2 linked regions of the Massilia sp. METH4 genome follow. The protein of the gene in region 1 binds, or shares a complex with, the protein of each later gene. Links are inferred from orthologs where the notes say so. Each region holds a gene or a part of one and is shown in the gene's direction. Other genes may lie near its edges.

Region 1 (10,242 bases):
GTGTCGCCATCTTCCGGATAGACGAAGATCAGGTCGATGTCGGAAGATACATTCAATTCGAAGCCGCCCTGCTTGCCCATCGCGAGCACGATCAGTTCCTGCGGCACGCCCGACTCGGACCCGGTCGGCACCCCATGCGCGGCGCGCATCTCGGCATCGATCTCGGCCAGGTGGGTGCGGATCGCGAAATCGGCCAGCCGCGTCACGGCCGTTACCACCTCGTTCAGGTCCGCCCGGCCCTCCAGGTCGCGCCGGATCAGGCCGGCGATCAGCAGGTTGCGCAGGCGGCGCATGCCGCGCGCCAGCGGCAGCGTATTGCCCTCGCGTTCCGCCGCCAGCAGCGCATCGAGGTCGGCGCCGTCCAGCGGCTGTTGTACCAAAGCATCGATCTTGGCCTGGCGGTCGGGCGCGGCGGCAAGCCAGCGCTGGTAGAAGCGGGAATCGGTCACAGGGGAGGGCATGAAAAGAGTTCGTAACGTTGTGTAATGGTCAGCCTTGTGCGGCCTAGTTTAACCGGGCATTGGGGTAGAATGGGCACCTCCTACGCCCTGGGCGTGACGAACCGATATTTATTGTTGCTGCTGGGCATAACCAGCAACGGGCCAGGGACTCGAGTGTTAACGGAACAAACGGCAGAGAAAGAGCTGGAAGGCGAGACGCCGCTGGTGGCGCGCTGGCATCGCCTCCAGGCCGCCTACCGCCTGTGCAACCTGGCCACCCACCACGTGCTCGGCTTCACGATCAAGCTGGTGCTGGTCGTGTATTTCGCGCTGGCGCTGCTGTTCCTCGCGCTGCGCTGGGCCGTGCTGCCGAACATCGACCGCTACAAGGGCGATATCGAGCGCCTCGCCAGCGGCGCCGCCGGCAATCCCGTGACGATCGACCGCATCTACGCGTCCTGGTCGGGCCTGCGCCCGAACCTGTTCCTGGGCGACGTGGTGCTGCGCGACAGCGCCGGCCAGCAAGCGCTGCGGCTGCCCAGCGTATCGGCCACGCTGTCGTGGTGGAGCCTGGCCACGCTGGACGTGCGCTTCGAATCGCTGGAACTGATCCGCCCCGACCTGGACGTGCGGCGCCAGCCCGACGGCAAGCTCTACGTCGCCGGCATCCTGGTCGACCCGAGCCGCAAGGATGATGGCCGCGGCGCCGACTGGCTACTGGGGCAGCGCGAGGTCGTCATCCGCGAGGGACGCGTGGTGTGGACCGATGCGCTGCGCGGCACCGAGCCGCTGGCCTTGCAGGACGTGAATGTGCTGCTGCAAAACGGCTGGCGCCGGCATCGGCTGGGCGCCACGGCCGCGCCGCCGCGCGCGCTGGGCGGCAAGCTCGACATTCGCGCCGACTTCAAGCAGCCGGCGTTCACGCAGCATGCGGCCGACGTCAAGCAGTGGCGCGGCACGCTGTACGCGGCCATGAGCGGCGCCGACCTGGCGGCCTGGAAGCCGCACCTGCCGTATCCGCACGAACTTGCTTCCGGCCGCGGCAGCCTGCGCGCCTGGCTCGATATCGACCGCGCGCGCCTGACGGGCGTGACGGCCGACGTGGCGCTGGAAGACCTGTCGGCCACCTTGGGCGCCGGGCTGCCGCGGCTGGACGTGGCGGCGCTGTCCGGCCGGCTGGCTTTCAGCGAGGACAAGGCGCCCCGCGGTGCCGACCGCGATGCGCCGTTCGGCATCTACGGCCACCGCGCCAGCGTCACCAACCTCGCGCTGCGCACACGCGATGGGGCAACCCTGGCGTCCACCACCGTGGCGGAGCGCACCACGCCGGCGACGAAGACCCACCCGGGGCGCACCGAAGTGACGGCCCCGGCGCTGGACTTGAAGGCGCTGGCCGAGCTGGCCACGCGCTTCCCGCTGCCTGCCGCGCAGCGCGGCCTCCTGGCCGACCTGGCGCCGCGCGGCCGCGTGGAAAACCTGCGTGCCGAGTGGCAGGGACCGCTGTCGGCACCGGCCGCGTGGCGTGTGCGGGCCGACTTGCGCGAGCTGGGCATGGCCGCGCTGGCCGCGCGTCCGGCCGTAGCGGCCAATGGCAGGGCGCCGGCGCTGCCGGCCATCCCTGCCTTGCCCGGCTTCGAGCGGCTGACGGGCACCCTCGATGCGCGCGACAGCGGTGGCAGCCTGGTGCTGGACGCGCCCGGCTTCGTGCTCGACATGCCGGCCTGGTTCGAAACCCGTGCGATGCCCTTCAGGAAGCTGCTGGTCGATGCCTCGTGGTCGCGTGACGATCAAGGCCTGCGCGTGGACCTGGGCCAGCTGGAATTCGACCAGGAAGGCTTGACCGGTTCCATCAGCGGCACGCACCGGCTGCCGGCCGGCAAGGATGGCAAGCTGGCCGGCCCGGGCGTGGCCGACATCACCGGCAAGCTCGATGCCTTCGTCATCAACCGTATCGGCCGCTACCTGCCGATCGCCACCCCGCCGCACCTGAAGGCCTGGCTGACCGGCGCGCTGGAAGCGGGAAGCGCCCACGACGTATCCCTGCGGCTGGCCGGCGACCTGGCGCATTTCCCGTTCGCGGCCGACACGCCCGGCTTCAGGGAGGGCGAGTTCCGCATCGCCGGCCGCATCCAGGACGGCCGGCTGAATTACGAACCGGCCCACTTCGCGCCGAACGGCACGTCGCCCATGTGGCCGCAGGCCGAGCAGATCCAGGGCAGCTTCGCGTTCGAACGGGCGCGCATGGAAATCCGCGCCGACACGGCCAAGACCGGCAACGTCCATCTCGCCGACGTGAAGGCCGTCATTGCCGACCTGATCCACCACGACAGCATCCTCGAGATCGACGGCAACGCGGCCGGCGCGATGAGCGATTACCTGCGCTACGTGGCCAACAGCCCCGTACTCGAATGGATCGGCCACTTCACCGACCAGACCACGGCGAGCGGCAATGCAAAACTGGCGCTCAAGCTGCACCTGCCCCTGAACCGTATCCGTGAAAGCAAGGTGAACGGCACTTTGCAATTGCAGGGCAACGATGTGACGTTATGGAACGACATGCCGACCGTGCTGCTCACGACCGGCAAGGTCGAATTCAACGAGCGGGGCGTGAACCTGAACGGCTTGAACGGCACGCTGCTCGGCGGCCAGCTCCTGGTCAGCGGCGGCACGCAGCGCGACGGTACCATCGCCGTGCGCATCGGCGGCACCATGACGGCGGAGGGCTTGCGCCGCACGTGGCCGGCACCGGCCATGCAGCGCCTGGCCAGCCACATCAGCGGCAGCACCCGCTACAACGGCTTGATCACGGCGCACAACCACCAGTACCAGGTCGTGGTGGAATCGCTGTTGACGGGCGTGGGCCTCGACTTGCCGGCACCGCTGAAGAAGGAAGCGGCTGACGCGCTGCCGGTGCATTTCGTCCTGAATGGCGCGGCCACTAACGAAGCCGGCCTGGCGCGCGACGATATTCACCTGTCGATCGGCAACGTGGTGGCGGGCGCCTGGCAGCGCCAGCGGCAGAGCCACGGCCAGGAGCGCGGCCCGTGGCAGCTGGTGCGCGGCGGCATCGGCGTCAACACGCCGGCGCCGGAGCCGGACAGCGGCATGGCGCTGAACGTGAACATGAAATCGCTGAACGTGGACGACTGGATGGCACTGGCCAGCGACATTGGCGGTGCCGGCGGCGCCAACGCGGCGGGTGCCGGCGAAGCGCCGAGCTTGACCCAGTACATCGTGCCGGAAATGATGGCGGCCCGGGCCGACGAGATGATCCTGGCCAGCCGCAAGCTCGACAGCGTGGTGCTGGGCGCCACGCACCGCGGCGGCGCCTGGCAGGCCAGCATCGATTCGAAACAGGCGAACGGCTACATCACGTGGGCCGAATCGCCGACCGGGCGCGGGCTGGGCAAGGTCACGGCCCGGCTGTCCAGCCTGATCATTCCCGAATCGGCGGCCGGCGACGTGAAGGACATGCTGGAACGCTCGGCCAGCTCGCCGGCGATCCCCGCGCTCGACATCGTGGCCGAACGGTTCGAGCTGTTCAACCGGCCGCTGGGAAGCCTGGAATTGCAGGCCTATAATGCCTTGATCACGTCGTCACGCGAGTGGCGCGTGTCGAAGTTGGCGCTCGTCAATGCCGACGGTGCGCTGCATGGCACCGGCCGCTGGGTCAGCCAGGGCGGGCGCCATGACAGCGCGCTCAATTTCAACCTGGAGATCGCCGATGCCGGCAAGCTGCTGGAACGCTTCGGCTTCGCCGACACGGTCAGGGGCGGCAAGGGCAAGCTGTCCGGCGACATCGCCTGGAAGGGGCTGCCGTATTCGCTCGACATCCCCACGCTGGCCGGCAAGCTGGAAATGAATGTGGAGAAGGGCCAGTTCCTGAAGCAGGACCCCGGAGCGGCGAAGCTGCTGGGCGTGCTGAGCCTGCAGGCGCTGCCGCGGCTGCTGAAGTTCGACTTCAACGACGTGTTCTCGCAGGGATTGCAGTTCGACGGGATCACCGCGAACGCCGTGATCGATGGCGGCATCGTGAAGACGGAGAACCTCAAGATGCACGGCGTGCAGGCCACCGTGCTGATGGCCGGCTCGGCCGATATCGCCAACGAGTCGACCAACCTGCACGTGGTGGTGATTCCCGAGCTGAACTTCGGCACGGCGCCGCTCGTGTATGCGCTGGCCGTGAACCCCGTGATCGGGCTGGGCAGCTACCTGGCCCAGCTGTTCCTGTCGCAGCCGATGATGAAGGCGCTCACGTACCAGATGCAGGTGACGGGGCCGTGGAAATCGCCCGTCATCACGAAATTGGATAACAACCGGATCGCCACCCCGGAATTGTCGAAAGCCACCCGAACCCAGTGAGGACATGATGACCGCCGTTGCCAACTTCGTTGCCGCCGTCCAGATGGTTTCCACGCCCGACGTGGAAGAGAATATCGCCACCGCCCGCCGCCTCGTCGGCCAGGCGGCGGGCTCGGGCTCCGGCCTGGTGGTGCTGCCCGAATACTGGCCGATCATGGGCCGCGCCGACACCGACAAGGTGGCCGTGGCCGAGCAACTGGGCAGCGGCATCATCCAGCGCACGATGGCCGAGCTGGCGCGCGAGCACGGCGTCTGGCTGTTCGGCGGCACGCTGCCGCTGGTCTCCGGCGAGGCGGGCAAGGTGCTCAACACCACGCTCGTGTTCGACCCGGCCGGCGAGCAGGTGTCGCGCTACGACAAGATCCACCTGTTCGGCTTTGCCAACGAAAGCGAGTCCTACGACGAGGCGCGCACCATCGTGCCGGGCAAGCACGTGGGTACCGTCGCCACGGACGCGGGCAAGGTGGGCATGGCGATCTGCTACGACCTGCGCTTCCCGGAACTGTTCCGCGCCATGGGGCCGGTGGACCTGATCGTGGTGCCGGCGGCGTTCACGTACACCACCGGCGCCGCCCACTGGGACACGCTGCTGCGCGCGCGGGCAATCGAGAACCAGTGCTATGTGCTGGCCTCGGCCCAGGGCGGCACCCACGTCAACGGCCGCCGCACGTGGGGGCACAGCCAGCTGATCGACCCGTGGGGCGAGGTGCGCGCCATCATCGAGGAAGGCGAGGGTGTTGTTGGCGGGCTCATCGATCATGAACTGATCGCCAGCGTGCGGCAGAAGCTGCCGGCCCTCCGCCACCGGACGATGTAAGGCCGAGGCAGGCATGCTCGCTATCCACTACAATGACACCCAGTCATAGATCGGGATTACCAAGATGAAACCATTCGAACCGAACCTCTCCTCGCTGGCGGTCGCGCGCGATGTGCTGCTGACGCCGTTCGGCCTGGACGAAGCCAAGCTGATCAAGACGCTGGGCACCATGTTCACGCACAAGGTCGACTATGCCGACCTGTACTTCCAGTTCACCAAGAACGAAGGGTGGAGCCTGGAAGAGGGCATCGTGAAGACGGGCAGCTTCTCGATCGACCAGGGCGTGGGCGTGCGCGCCGTGTCCGGCGAGAAGACGGCGTTCTCGTACTCCGACGAGATTTCCGAAGCCGCCCTGCTCGACGCCGCCGCGGCCACGCGCACGATCGCGCGCGCCGGCTCCGGCAAGATCAAGGTGGCCGGCAGCCTGGCCCAGCAGGGCGGCCGCTCGCTGTACCTGCCGAACGACCCGATCGCGTCGCTGGACGCGGCGGCGAAAGTGAAGCTGCTCGAGCGCGTGGAAAAGATCGCCCGCGCGAAAGACCCGCGCGTGGTGCAGGTGATGGCCGGCTTGGCCGGCGAATACGACGTGGTGCTGGTGGTGCGCAGCGACGGCGTGCTGGCGGCGGACATCCGCCCACTGGTGCGCGTATCGGTCACCGTCATCGTCGAGCAGAACGGCCGGCGCGAGATGGGCACGTCCGGCGGCGGCGGCCGCTACGATTACGGCTACTTCACCGACGAGCTGCTCACCCAGTATGCGGAAGACGCCGTCAAGGGCGCCCTCGTCAACCTCGATTCGCGCCCGGCCCCGGCCGGCCCGATGACCGTGGTGCTGGGCCCGGGCTGGCCCGGCATCCTGCTGCACGAGGCGATCGGCCACGGCCTGGAAGGTGATTTCAACCGCAAGGGGTCGTCCACGTTCTCCGGCCGCATCGGCGAGCGCGTGGCAGCCAAGGGCGTGACGGTGGTGGACGACGGCACGCTGCCGGACCGCCGCGGCTCGCTCAACATCGACGACGAAGGCAACCCGACGCAGTGCACGACCCTGATCGAGGACGGCATCCTGCGCGGCTACATCCAGGACACGATGAACGCGCGCCTGATGAAGATGCCCGTGACGGGCAATGCCCGCCGCGAATCGTTCGCCCACCTGCCGATGCCGCGCATGACGAACACCTACATGCTGGCGGGCGACAAGGACCCGGCGGAAATCCTGGCGTCCGTGAAGAACGGTCTGTTCGCGGTGAACTTCGGCGGCGGCCAGGTCGACATCACGAACGGCAAGTTCGTGTTCTCGGCCAGCGAAGCCTACATGATCGAGAATGGCAAGATCACCTACCCGGTGAAGGGCGCCACCCTGATCGGCAACGGCCCGGACGTGCTGAACCGCGTCTCCATGATCGGCAACGACATGAAGCTGGACCCGGGCGTGGGCGTATGCGGCAAGGAAGGCCAGAGCGTGCCGGTGGGCGTCGGCCAGCCGACCTTGCGCCTGGACGGCGTCACCGTCGGCGGCACCGCGTAACCCCCGCTCCGCTCGAAGAAAAGGCGCCTCCCGGCGCCTTTTTTGTTTCCTGAAAAATGGGGACGTACTCCATTTCCCAGGAAATATTGCCCAGAAAATGGGGTCTGTCCCCGTTTTCCGGGCAACGTTGCAGTTAGAACGTGTACGCCCCCCGCAGGTAGAGGGCGCGCCCGATCGGATCGGTATAGCGCGGGTCATACCCCTTCTGGAACACCGTGCCCTGGTTCGAGAACGGTGGCTCCTTGTCGAACAGGTTCTTCACGCCAGCCGTCAGCGTGATGTTCTTGAAGCCGGTATAGGTGCCCGACAGGTTCACCAGGCTGTACGACGACACGCGGTTGAAGTATTGCGCGTCGACGAGGTTCTGGTCGTCATAGCGTGTCTTGAAGTTGTGGGCCAGCGTGGCACTCCACGGGCCCGAGCGCCACGTCAGCGCCGCGTTGTGCCGCCAGCGGAATACCACGTAGTTGTCCGCGTAACGGCCCACGTTCTCGATGAACTCGCCGTCTCGCTCGTTCTGGTACTTGTAGCTGTGCACCCAGGTGCCGTCCAGCGTGAACGTCAGTCCACCCCAGCTGTGGTTCGGCGTGCGCGCGGTGAGGCTGACGTCGATACCGTCCGTCTCCACCTTGCCCAGGTTTTCGTTCAAGTCCCAGATGGCGTTCGGCGAGCCGTCCGGGAAGCGCAGGAAGCGGTCGCGGTATTTGTCGAAGTTGCCGTAGATCGTCTGTTCCGGCAGCGCGCCGATCTTGTCGCGCAGGTGGATGTCCCAGTAATCGATCGCCAGCGTGAGGGCCGGCACCGGCTCGAATACGGCGCCAACGGAGAAGGTGCGCGATTTTTCCGGCTTCAGATCCGGGTTGCCGCCTTGCAGCTTGAACTGTTGCAGGTCGCAGTCGCGCAGCGGATTTGCGCCCGGCTGTGGCACGCCGCCGGGGCACAGGATCGGGTCGTTATAGCTGTTGCTCGTGTCGTTGCGTGACAGCGGGGCGTTCTTCTCGAACAGCGTGGGGGCGCGGAAGCCCGTGCTGGCCGAACCACGCAGCACCACGGTCTGGTGTGGCTGGTAGCGTAGCGAAGCTTTCGGGTTCCACGTGCTGCCGGCATCGCTGTAGTGGTCGTAGCGGGCGGCCAGCGACGCTTCCAGGTTCTTCAGGAACGGCGCGCTGACTTCGCCGAACACCGCCTGGATCGTGCGGCTGCCATCCTTCGACAGCGAGCCGGAGAGGCCCGAGCTCGCCGCCTGCCCGGCGATGTCGCGGTTGACGTTGAAGTCCGCCTTCTCGTGCCGCAGCTCGGTGCCGAAGGCCACGGCGAACTTGCCGCCAGCCATGTCGAACAGTTCGCGGCTGGCCTTGAAGTCGAACGCGGTCTGCTGGTTCTTGGCGTCCTGCACGCGACCGCGCAGTGCCGTGGTGGCCAGGTAGGCGCGGCCCGCCTCGTTCTGCATGCCGAACGGGTTGAGTATGCCGTTCAGCACGCCTGCGGCGAAGCTGGCGTCCTGCACGTAGCCGCCCGTGAAGTTTTCCTCGGACCGGCTCTCCGACCAGGACAGCCCGCCCTCGTAATCCCAGCCGGCGATGATGCCTTCCAGCGAGCCGACCAACCGGGTGCCGCGGCCCTTCGACTGGATCTGGCGCTGCCCCGCCTCGGTCGGCCGCCAGCTCACGTTCAGGGGTTCGCCGGACAACCCCGGCTGGGCCGGCACGCCGCCGGCATTGCCCGGGTAGTAGGGGCTCGACGCCGGCAAGATCAGGCCGGTCTGCGGCGGCGGCGCGGTGCGCGACATGACGTTATTCACCGAATAGAGCAACTCGACGGACGCCGTGTGGTCGGTGCCAACTTTCCGGCTGGCCCTGCCGTACGCGGTGATGCGTTCCTGCTCCGGAATGTTGTCGATCAAGCGCGTGTAATCCTGCCGGCAGGTGCCGTCGCTGGCGCGCGGCACCGAGAGCGGCGCATCGCAGCCCGTCGCGAAGCCGGGGTTGCCAGCGACCTCGGTGACGGGGTCGAAGTAATTGGCCGGGAACGGCGTGCCCGAGGTCTCGTTCAAGCCCCGTTCGGGGATCACGCCGGTGGCCGAGAACGGCCGCTGCTGCGAGGTCAGCACATCCTGCTTGTGGTAGTCGAACACGCCCAGCATGGCCCAGCGGTCGCGTTCCAGGTCGCCGCCGCCGACCGTGACGTTGGCGCGCCGCTCGCGGCCGCCCGTCTCTTCCGGGAACGTGGCTTCCACGGCGATGGTGGCACGGTCCACGGCCCGCTTGGTAATGAAGTTGATCACGCCGCCGATCGCGTCCGTGCCATAAATGGCCGAAGCGCCGTCGCGCAGCACTTCCACGCGTTCCAGCGCCGCCACCGGGATCAGGTTCAGGTCGACGCTGGCGCCATCGTAGGGGTGGGTGGCCAGCCGGCGGCCGTTCAGCAGCACCAGCGTCTTGTCGCCGCCCAGTCCGCGCAGGTCGGCCGTGGCCTGGCCGCCCGTCGGCAAGCCGCTGGCATTGCCGCCCACGGCGTTGGCCGCGCCGAAGCTGCTCTGGTTCGACGGGATCCGGTCCAGCACTTCCTGCGCTGTGGTCAGCCCCTGCTTCACGAATTCCTCGGCGCGGAACACGGTCAGCGGCGTGGCGGTTTCGGTCTGGATGCGCTTGATCGACGAGCCGGTGATTTCGACGCGGGCCATCTGGCCTTCCTCGGCTTGTTGGGCGTGGGCAGCGAGAGGCGCCAGCGCGATCGGCAGGCCAGCCAGGCTCATACCCAGGCGACGACAGAACGGGTGGGTCCAACGGTGGCTGCTGTGCGGTTGTTCCATGGTTCAGGGCTCCTATACAAACAGTTGACGGTTCTTTTTGCTCTGCATCGTATGAATTGATGCTTGCAACCTGACTTTGCCACGGAATGTTTGCTCTGCTACAGGAAGTACGCGAACCGAGGCGAGTTTTCAGGACTTTTCAACATGAAATTCTCAAAAAAGCAACACTCCGGGATAAATACCCAGCATGTGACAATCGGAGAGTATTACGGCAGAGGTCGTACTGTAGAGTTGAACGATTAATCACATCAAAATCCTCGGGGGGAGTATGGCCGGTCAGCATTCG
Region 2 (10,244 bases), 2.1 Mb from region 1 along the record:
ACACCATCAGGCCACACGCCAGGGCCTTTTCCTTCACCGCCGCGTGCAGCTTCAGGTCCGGGTCGAACGGGCGCTTGGTCGCGCGGTCCTGCACCAGTTCCAGCCCCACCAGCAGGCCGCGGCCGCGGATGTCGCCCACGTGCGGATGGCCGCCGAAGGCGTCGCGCAGCATGCGCCGCAGCGTGGTGCCGCGCACGGTGGCCGCGCCCAGCAGGCAGTCGCGCTTGATCACTTTTTGCACGGCCAGCGCGGCGGCCGCCGCGACCGGGTGCGCGTTGTACGTGTGCCCGTGCTGGAAGATGCCGCTGCCGTTGCGCAGGCGCTCCACCACGTGGTCGCGCGCCAGCAGGGCGCCGATCGGCTGGTAGCCGGCCGCCAGGCCCTTGCCCAGCGCCACCAGGTCGGGCACCACGCCATCCTGCTCGATGGCGAACAGCGTGCCGGTGCGGCCCATGCCGCACATGACTTCGTCGGCGATGAACAGGATGCCGTACTTGTCGCACAGCGCCCGCACCCCCTTGAAGTAGCCGGGCGTGGGCGGCACGGCGCCCAGGGTGGCGCCCACCACCGTCTCGGCACAGAAGCCGATGATGTTTTCCGGGCCCACTTCCAGGATCTTCTGCTCCAGCTCGGCGATCAGGCCGGCCGTGTACTCGTTGATATCCTGGCCGGGCGGGCGGTGGCGGTATTCGTAGCAGGGCGAGACGCGCGGCACGTCCATCAGCAGCGGCTCGAACTGCTTGCGGCGCGCTTCGTTGCCGCCCAGCGCCAGTGCACCGAGCGTATTGCCGTGATAGCTCTGCTTGCGGGCGATGAAGATGCGCCGCTGGCGCTCGCCGTTCTCCACGAAGAATTGCCGCGCCATCTTCAGCGCCGCCTCGATCGCCTCGGAACCGCCGGATACCAGGTACACGTTGTTCAGGTCGCCCGGCGCGTCCGTGGCCAGGCGCTGCGCCAGTTCCTCGGCCGCGTCGGTGGTGAAGAAGCCGGAGTGGGCATAGGCCGTCGTCTTCATCTGCGCGCTCATCGCCGCCAGCACGTCCGGATGGCTGTGGCCCAGCGAGGACACGGCGGCGCCCCCGCTCGCGTCGATATAGGTATTGCCATTGCTGTCGCGCATGTACATGCCGAAGGCGCACACGGCGGTGGGGGGCGTCTGGCGCAGGTTCCGGTGGATCATTTGGGTCATGATGTCCTCGTTGGGGTGTCGACCGGTCGACAGTAGCCCGCGAGCAACACCAAGACTTTGATTTTTCCCCTGCCGTGAGCGAATATTGCCGTCATGTCAGACCGCCTTCCCCCCATCCCGCCCGAGCATATGACGCCGGAACAACGGGCCGCCGCCCAGGACGTGATCGCCGGCCCGCGCGGCGCGCTGTACGGCCCCTTCGTTCCGCTGCTGCGCAGCCCTGAACTGATGAGCTCTGTCCAGCACGTGGGCGAGTACCTGCGTTACCGCAGCGCGATCGGCACGCGGCTGTCGGAACTGGCCATCCTCGTCACGGCCCGGCAGTGGAACCAGCAGGTGGAATGGGCAATCCATGCGCCGATCGCCGCCGAAGCGGGCATTGCCCCGACCGTCATCGACGCGATCGCGCACCGGCGCCCGCCCGCCGGCCTGGCGTCGGACGAGCAGGCGGTCTACGACTTCTGCATGGAGCTGCAACGGGACAAGCGCGTCACCGACGCCACGTACGGCGCCGCGCTGCGCCTGTTCGGCGAGCACGGCGTGACGGACCTGATGGGATTGAACGGCTACTACACCCTGTTGGCAATGGTGATGAACGCCGCGCAGTCGGCGGCGCCGGAGTCGACGGCAGTTCCGCTGCCGGAGTAGCGGCAGCCGAAGAAGCCGCGCTGCGTCCTGGTGTCGTACACCGGCTTTGCCGGTGTACGACACCGGTTTTCGGCACCGCAGTCGCCGACTTCGGCAGGGAAAACCGGTGTCTGACACCAATTCCGCTGGAATTGATGTCAGACACCTATCCTCTCAGCCGTTATCTCTTGAGGACTTTCTGCAGCCAGCCGGAAATGTCGGCCACTTCTTCCGGGCAGACGGAGTGCTGCATGTAGTAGTCGTGCCACTCGACCTGGTAGCCCAGCGCCTTCAGCGCGTCGCGCGAGGCGGTGGCGCGGGCGAGCGGCACTACCGGGTCCAGGCGGCCGTGGGCGAGGAAGATCGGCGTGTCCGCATTGGCGGCGTTGCGCTCGGCGGCCGTTTTGTCAGCCAGCGGCAGGTAGCCGGACAGGCACAGCAGCCCGGCCAGCTTTTCCTTGTAGCGCAGGCCCGTCTGCAGGGTCATCGCGCAGCCTTGCGAGAAGCCGCCCAGGATGATGCGGCTGGCCGGAATGCCGCGCGATTTCTCCCGCTCGATCAGCGCTTCCACCTGGAGCTGCGAGGCGCGCAAGCCCTTTTCGTCTTCCTGGCGGCCAAGGTCGGTATGCACGATGTCGTACCATGCGCGCATCGTGTAGCCGCCGTTGATCGTCACCGGCATGGTGTTCGCGTGCGGGAAGATGAAGCGGATGCCGGGCAGGCCGGAGAGATTCAGTTCCTGCACGAACGGCACGAAGTCGTTGCCGTCCGCCCCCAGGCCATGCAGCCAGATGATCGCCACCTGCGGATTGTCGTTGGTGGCGACTTCGATGTTCGGTAACACGTCGATCATGGATTCCTCGTCATTGCAGTGGGGTGTCGGCCGCCTTGTTGCGGATGGCCGATTTCGGCCGGAACGCCTTGCACACGGCGGCATCGGTCTCGATATACGGCCCACCGATCAGGTCCACGCAGTATGGCACCGCGGCAAAGATGCCGGCAGCCAGTACGTTGCCGGCGTCATCCTTCAAGCCTTCCAGCGTTTCCTTGATGGATTTCGGCTGGCCGGGCAGGTTCATCACCAACGCGGCGTGGTCGGTAGTCTCGCGGATCACCGCCACCTGCCGCGACAGGATCGCGGTGGGCACGAAGCGCAGGCTGATCTGCCGCATCTGCTCGCCGAAGCCCGGCATTTCCTTCGTGCCGATGGCCAGCGTGGCTTCCGGCGTCACGTCGCGGCGGGCCGGGCCGGTGCCGCCCGTGGTCAGCACCAGATGGCATTTCACGGTATCGACCAGCTCCACCAGCGTCGCTTCGATCGTGGCACGGTCATCGGGGATCAGGCGCGTCTCCACGCGGAAGGGCGTGGTGATCGCGCGCTTGAGCCAGTCTTCCAGCGCCGGAATCCCCTGGTCCTGGTATACGCCGCCGCTGGCCCGGTCGGAGACCGACACCAGGCCCACGACCAGCAAATTCGCCAGTTCACTCGGCTCGATCGTCATCCTCGTCTTCCTCTTCGTCGGCATCGGCCTCGGCCTGCTTGGCGGCGCCGCGCGCCTTGGTATCCAGTTCCTTCAGGATCTGGAAGATTTCGCGGTAAGCCTTCGGCGGCTTGTTTTCGGCCTGTTCCTTGCGCGCATTGCGGATCAGGGTGCGCAGGTGCTGCGCATCGAGTTCCTGGTGCTCGGCCAGCAGCGCGGTCAATGCCTGATCGTCGGCCAGCAGCTTTTCGCGGCGGCGTTCCAGCGCGTGCAGCGCGGCCGTATCGGCCTTCGAGGCGCCTTTCCAGCCTTCGATCGTGCGCTGGATGACGGCCACTTCCTCTTCCGTCAGCGTGCGCATTTTCTTGCCAACGAATTGCAGCTGCCGGCGGCGGCCTTCGTGGTTCTTGATGTTCTGGCATTCCAGAATGGCATCCCGCACGTCTTCCGGCATCGGCACGCGCTTGACGCGGTCGCGCGGCTGTTCCACCAGTTCGAGGCCCAGCGCCTGCAGGGCGTCGGACTGGCGTTTCATTTCGGTTTTGGAAGGGCGCTCGTACTTTTCCTGGAATTCGGAAGAATCGAAGCCGACGGCCCCGCGGTTTGCATTTGGCATGATAGAAAAACGCGCCATTCAGGCGCGCCTGTAAAAACGGTAAACGGCTGCTATGATAACTGTTTTAATGCTTAGCCGACCAAAAACACCCTATGAGCGAATCGCATTTCACCCACAGCCAGGACCAGTTGAAACAGCTTGCGCGGGACGTATTGGCCTATGCGCGGGAGAAGGGCGGCACCGATGCCGCCGTCGAGATCAGCGAGGGTAGCGGGCTGTCGGTGTCGGTGCGCAAGGGCAAGATCGAAACGATCGAGCAGAACAAGGACAAGGGCCTCGGCGTCACCGTGTTCGTCGGCAAGAAACGCGGCAATGCCTCCACGTCGGACTTTTCCACCGATTCGCTGCGCGCCACCGTGGAAGCGGCCTACAACATCGCCCGCTTCACGGCGGACGATGAAGCGGCCGGCCTGGCCGAAGAGGAACTGCTGGAGCGCGACCCGCGCGACCTGCAACTGTTCTACCCGTGGGCCATCACCACCGAGGAAGCGGTCACGCTGGCGCAGCGCGCCGAAGCGGCGGCCTTCGCCGTCGATCCGCGCGTGACGAACAGCGAAGGCGCCGGCGTGCACGTGCAGCAGTCGCACTTCGTGTCGGCCAACTCGCGCGGCTTCATCGGCGGCTATCCGTATTCGCGCCACACCATCTCGGCCACGCCGATCGCCGGCAAGGGCGCCCACATGCAGCGCGACGACTGGTACAGCTCGGTGCGCGACCCGAAGAAGCTGGCCACGCCGGAAGCGATCGGGCGCTACGCCGCCGAACGCGCGCTGGCGCGCCTGCACGCGCGCCAGATCACCACCCGCACCGTGCCCGTGCTGTTCGAGGCGCCGCTGGCCGCGGGCCTGCTGGGCGCCTTCGTGCAGGCCACGTCCGGCGGTGCGCTGTACCGCAAGTCCACCTTCCTGCTCGATACGCTGGGCCAGCAGGTGTTCCCGGAACACGTGCAGGTCTCCGAAGACCCGCACGTGATCGGCGGCATCGGCTCGGCGCCGTTCGACGAGGAAGGTGTGCGTACGCGATACCGCGACGTGGTCAAGGACGGCATCCTGCAAGGCTATTTCCTGTCCACGTACACGGCCCGCAAGCTGGGCATGCAAACCACCGGCAATGCCGGCGGCTCGCATAACCTGTCGCTGACGTCCACGCTCACGCGGCCGGAAGACGACTTCGCCGGCATGCTGAAGAAGATGGGGACCGGCCTGCTGGTCACGGAACTGATGGGCCAGGGCACCAACTACGTGACGGGCGATTATTCGCGCGGCGCCTCCGGCTTCTGGGTCGAGAACGGCATCATCCAGTATCCGGTCGAGGAAATCACGATCGCCGGCAATATGAAGGAAATGTTCCGCCAGATCGTGGGGATCGGCAACGACGTACTGATCCGTGGCACGAAACAGACGGGTTCCATCCTGATCGAAAAGATGGTCGTCGCCGGCAACTGAATTGTTGCCACGCCATCGGCGTTTCCCTACACTGTCCTGAGCAGTAGCGTATTCCGTAACGTTATAAAACATCCTCAGGAGACCGTATGGAACGTCGACGCTTCATTGCGAAGGCTGCCGCGGGCGCGGGAGCCGGCATCATCGCCGCGCCCGCCATCGCGCAGTCCCAGCCCGCCATCACCTGGCGCCTCGCCTCCAGCTTCCCCAAGTCGCTGGACACCATCTTTGGTGCTTCGGATACCTTCACCCGCCGCATCTCCCAGCTTACCAACGGCAAGTTCACGATCCGCTCGTTCGCGGCCGGCGAGATCGTGCCAGGCCTGGCGGTGCTCGACGCCGTGCAGGGCAACACCGTGGAGTGCGGCCACAGCGCCTCGTACTACTACTTCGGCAAGGACAGTGCGTTCTCGTTCGATTGCGCCGTGCCGTTCGGGCTCACGTCGCGCCAGCACACGGCGTGGTACGACCAGGGCGGCGGCCGCGAGCTGATGCGCGCCTTCTTCAAGGACTACAACATCATCAACTTCCTGGGCGGGAACTCGGGCACGCAGATGGGCGGCTGGTTCCGCAAGGAGATCAAGTCGCTGGCCGACCTGAAGGGCACCAAGATGCGCGTGGCGGGCTTTGCCGGCAGGGTGCTGGAACGCCTCGGCGTGGTGCCGCAGCAGCTGGCCGGGGGCGATATCTACCCGGCGCTGGAAAAGGGCACGATCGACGCGGCCGAATGGGTGGGCCCCTACGACGATGAAAAGCTGGGCTTCTTCAAGGTGGCGCCGTTCTACTACGCGCCCGGCTGGTGGGAACCGTCCGCCTCCTTCTCGTTCTACGTGAACCTGAAGGAATGGGAAAAGCTGCCGAAGGATTACCAGGCCGCGGTGGAAGTGGCCACGTATGAAGCGCACGTGACCATGCAGGCAGAATACGACGTGAAGAACCCCGCTGCCCTGGCCCGCCTGCTGAAGAACGGCGTGAAGCTGCGCACCTACCCGCGCGACGCCATGGACGCCTGCTACAAGACGGCCACCGCGGTGATGGAAGAGGAAGCGTCGAAGAACGCCAAGTTCCGCAAGATCTACGAGCCGTGGAAAAGGTTCCGGCAAGACCAGAACCAGTGGGCCTCGGTGGCCGAGGCGCCGATCCAGAATTACCTGATTTCCGCGGGGCGCGGGAAGTAGTGGCCCGGGGCTGGCCAAAGCCGGTGCCTGTCATCTCATGGAGAAGAAGCCACCGGCGCTCGCGTCATGGTGTCGTACACCGGCTTTTCGGTGTACGACACCGGTTTTCGCCAGATCTTGTCGACTATGGCTGGGAAAACCGGTGTCGTACCGCTGCGGCGGACCGACCTGAAGGTGTACGACACCAGTCACTTGAAACAGGCCGATCGCCGGAGCATCACTTGCACAGCGCACTGCGCGGCATTCCGCAACTGATCAAGCTGCCCACATCCGGATTCGACAGGTAGTCCAGGTGCCCCCGCACCGGGTCCTGCAACAGCCCGAAATACGTGGGCGCGTTCGACACCAGCACGTTGAACACGGTCGTTCCATCCTCGCGGTAGCGTTCCGGCGGCAGGGTATGGGTTAGCACGTCGCTGGGATCGCTGAAGGCGACCAGGGTCAGCGGGGCCGCGGCACCGCGGCGGTCGGCCACCGGCGCGCGCCGCTTTTGCAGCAGCCGTTGCAGGCTGTCCGGCGGCGGCGCCTGCATGACCGTCGGCGCGGCGGACGCCGGCGCGAGCGGCTGTTCGGCCATTTGCAAGAGCGGGATCTGGTTGGCGGCCATGATCAGCCACGCCGTGCGCTGGAGCTCGCGCGCCGCGACCTGGGCCGCGCGGCTCGGCGCCGGTTCGTCCAGCATGCGCAGCAGGGTGTCGTACAGGATCTTGCTGCCCAGGCTTTCCGAGATCACCACCAGCGGTGCGTCCGTGTCGCCGCCTTCGGTGGCGGCCAGGATCGCGTCGCGCATGCGCAGCTGGATCTGCTCGCGCGCCGCGCCTTCGTAGACCAGCGCATCGGGCAGGCAATCGTCCAGCAGCCAGTCCTTCACTTTCGCGTTCAGGCGGGCGCGCACCGGTGTGAAGGGCGGGGCGCCCGAGCAGATCGGCGACTTGTCGGTCTGGTCGTAGCACAGCTGCTGCTTGATCGGCGTGGTCAGCGGCGACCAGATCAGCGACTTGAAGTGGATCGCACCATGCGGGGTATCGACCCGGATCGGCACGATCTCGATGGCGGGTGCGGCGGCGCGCTGCACCGGCCCCGGCGTGACATTCGCCGACAATTGCGCGGCCAGCGTGTCGATGGTTTCCTTCGCCCACGTCGCGTCGTGCGTGCACATGCCGTGCACCAGCAGCACGTCGGTTCTCTTTGCCGGGGCGCGGGCAGCGAAATCGATCAGGCCGGGAAAGCGGGCATCGGCCTCCATGAACCGGGGCGGGCGGTAGGGCGTGGTGCAGCCGGCAAGCAGCGCGGCAACGGCCAGCAGGGCAAGGGTGCGCATGACGGGTCTCCTCGATGGGTTCGTATCCCCATCATTGTGCCGCCCAGCTTGCCACATTTGTGTTGGATCAAACCACGCGCACGCAATGCGTCATTCCACGACCATCACCTTCGCCGCGCTGTCGATCTTCCGCACGAAGCGCACGATGGCCTCGGTGGTGATGGTGTCGATCTGCCCGGCCATGCGGCGATCGAACGGGTGGTCGTCGAAGGCCACGTTGGCGCGGAACATGCGCCCGCCGAGACGCGTCACGCTGCGCACGCGGACGGTGATCGGTTCGAAGCCTGCCTCCTTCAGCCAGGCTTGCGCTTCCTCGCGCGTTTCCACCTGGCCGGCCGGTGCGCTGGCCGCCGCATACGTTTCCAGCACCCACTGGTTCGAGTTCTGGTAGCGCGTCGAATACGCGTAGGACAGCATGTTGTAATGGGGCTCGTGCAGCCGTCGCGCAGTGCGCGTGGCCACCAGTTGCGCCAGCCGCTCCTGCACCTCGGGGCCGGGAATCACCACCTGCGCCTCGTAGCGGAACAGGCGGAGAGGAAGAAATTGCCCAGGCCTTCGTTGTACAGGCCAGAGGAAGCCGTGCCGCACTCGTTCAGCTCGTGCACCACGGTCCAGCGCCCCGCCGCGTGGTCGCGCACCACGATGCCCATGTGCGAGTAGCGCAGGCCGTACTTGCTCAAGTCCTGGCCCGCGCGCGAAATCAGCACCGCCTTGGCGCCGCTGGCATCGAGCGCCTGGAACGTGCGCTGGGCAAGGTCCAGCGACTTCACCGTGTCCGTCACCGCCATCGGCACTTCCTCGCACGGCTGGCCGGCCCAGGCGGGCGCGGCGAAGGCCAGGCAGGCGGCGAACAGAAGGGGGCGCATCATTTCACCTCCGCGTGATGCAGCAGGGCCTTGCCCAGCTCATTGGGAACGAAGGCAAGCACCTTGCCGGACAGGACGAGCAGGTGGCCGGTGGACGTGGCCACCACGTCCAGCGTGGTGCCGGCGGCAACGGAGAGCTGCTGCGCCGCCCGGCCGGACAGGCGCACCGTGGCCTTGCTGGCGTTCGACGTGTTCGTCAACAGCAGTTCCACGCCGTCGCCCACCTTTTCCACGCTCTCGACCACGGTGGAACCGGTTGCGGCGATCGATCCGACGACGACCAGGCCCGACAGCAGGCCGCTGATCATCGACGCCTCGGAAGCGGTGCCGGCTCGGGCCGCGGGCATGCCCCCCAGCAGGGATGCGGCCAGTACAAGGGAAAGAATGCGTTTCATGATGAATGACTCCGTGCAGTGATCGTGCAATGGTGTGGTTCAGGATTCGCGCGCGCTGCGCAGCAATGCCTTGCCGGCCGCATTGGGCACGAAGGCGATTACCTTGCCCGCGGCCACGAGCACATGGCCGGTGCTGGTGGCCGTCACGTCCACGGCGGTGCCGGCCGCCACCGACAAGCCCTCGGCCGCCTTGCCGGACAAGCGCACCGTGGCGCGGCTGCCATCGGCCGCGCTTTCCAGCAGCAGGTCGACGCCTTCGCCCGTTTTCTCCAGCGCCACCACGACGACGCTGCCGGCCAGCACCACGGGCACCAGCGACCCCACCACCACGACACCGGAAGCTTCCCCGATCGCTTGCGAAGGGGCCGAACCATCGGCGGCATGGCCGGTGGCGCAGGCAAGGCTCAACAGGGTAAGGCACAGCAGGCGTTTCATCATTGTCTCCAAACAAGTAAAAATGACAGTGCACGCATCATCGGTGCCGCGGGCCAGGCAGGCAATCGATATCCCGGCAGTTGCGGGCCGACCCTGCTAAAGTATCGGAAAGCGATACTTTCAAAGGATAAGCCTATGCCCGGCAGCGCGATGTTGGTCGAGGGACTGAAACGTGAACTGAAGGCGCGCGGCATCACCTACGCGGAGCTGGCGCGGCGCATCGGCATGTCCGAGGCCAGCGTGAAGCGCATGTTCGCGCAGCGCAGCTTCAGCTTGCAGCGTCTCGACGAAGTACTGGCGGCGGCCGGCATCGACCTGCTGGATTTGACGCGGACCGCGCTTGACGCGCCCCGGCTGATCGCGCAACTGAGTTATGCGCAGGAAGAGGAATTGACGGGCGACCCGAAGCTGCTGCTGGTCGCGGTTGCGGCGCTGAACGGCGTGCCGGTCGACGAAATGGTGGCCACGTTCGCGCTCACGGAAGCGGAAGCCGTGAAGTACCTGCTGCGGCTGGACCGCATCGGCTTCCTCGTCCTGAAACCGAACAACCGGGTAAAACTGCTGGTCGAGCGCACGTTCGACTGGATTCCGAACGGCCCGATCCAGGCCTGGTTTCGCCGCGAGGCGGCGGCCGACTACCTCGACGCCCGCTTCGACGGCCAGGGCGAACTGCTGCGCCTGTTCAGCGTGATGC

What was found.
Region 2: the proteins of tldD (region 1) and pmbA are in contact, whole or in part, in a solved structure (PDB 5NJ9), measured with the Escherichia coli proteins. The link is inferred for Massilia sp. METH4 from one-to-one orthologs.

Annotation. Positions count from the first base shown.
Region 1 is NZ_CP146614.1:3,103,662-3,113,903, forward strand. Bases 4,984-7,913 are described here. They hold tldD (metalloprotease TldD), read left to right. Parts: upstream 4,984-5,683; coding sequence 5,684-7,144; downstream 7,145-7,913. Other genes in these bases: V6Z91_RS13730 (carbon-nitrogen hydrolase family protein), read left to right, coding at 4,984-5,619; V6Z91_RS13740 (TonB-dependent receptor), read right to left, coding at 7,278-7,913. In the rest of the region: glnE (bifunctional [glutamate--ammonia ligase]-adenylyl-L-tyrosine phosphorylase/[glutamate--ammonia-ligase] adenylyltransferase), read right to left, coding at 1-461; V6Z91_RS13725 (YhdP family protein), read left to right, coding at 615-4,802; more of V6Z91_RS13730, read left to right, coding at 4,807-4,983; more of V6Z91_RS13740, read right to left, coding at 7,914-9,899. UniProt on the Escherichia coli protein: Metalloprotease involved in CcdA degradation. Suppresses the inhibitory activity of the carbon storage regulator (CsrA).
Region 2 is NZ_CP146614.1:970,387-980,630, reverse strand. What follows is about bases 3,250-6,181. They hold pmbA (metalloprotease PmbA), read left to right. Parts: upstream 3,250-4,005; coding sequence 4,006-5,358; downstream 5,359-6,181. Other genes in these bases: V6Z91_RS04340 (TRAP transporter substrate-binding protein), read left to right, coding at 5,445-6,181; yjgA (ribosome biogenesis factor YjgA), read right to left, coding at 3,299-3,913; mog (molybdopterin adenylyltransferase), read right to left, coding at 3,250-3,318. Also shown: V6Z91_RS04370 (aspartate aminotransferase family protein), read right to left, coding at 1-1,189; V6Z91_RS04365 (carboxymuconolactone decarboxylase family protein), read left to right, coding at 1,283-1,837; V6Z91_RS04360 (carboxylesterase), read right to left, coding at 1,998-2,669; more of mog, read right to left, coding at 2,680-3,249; more of V6Z91_RS04340, read left to right, coding at 6,182-6,533; V6Z91_RS04335 (hypothetical protein), read right to left, coding at 6,751-7,854; V6Z91_RS04325 (hypothetical protein), read right to left, coding at 8,720-9,115; V6Z91_RS04320 (hypothetical protein), read right to left, coding at 9,155-9,553; V6Z91_RS04315 (helix-turn-helix transcriptional regulator), read left to right, coding at 9,686-10,244.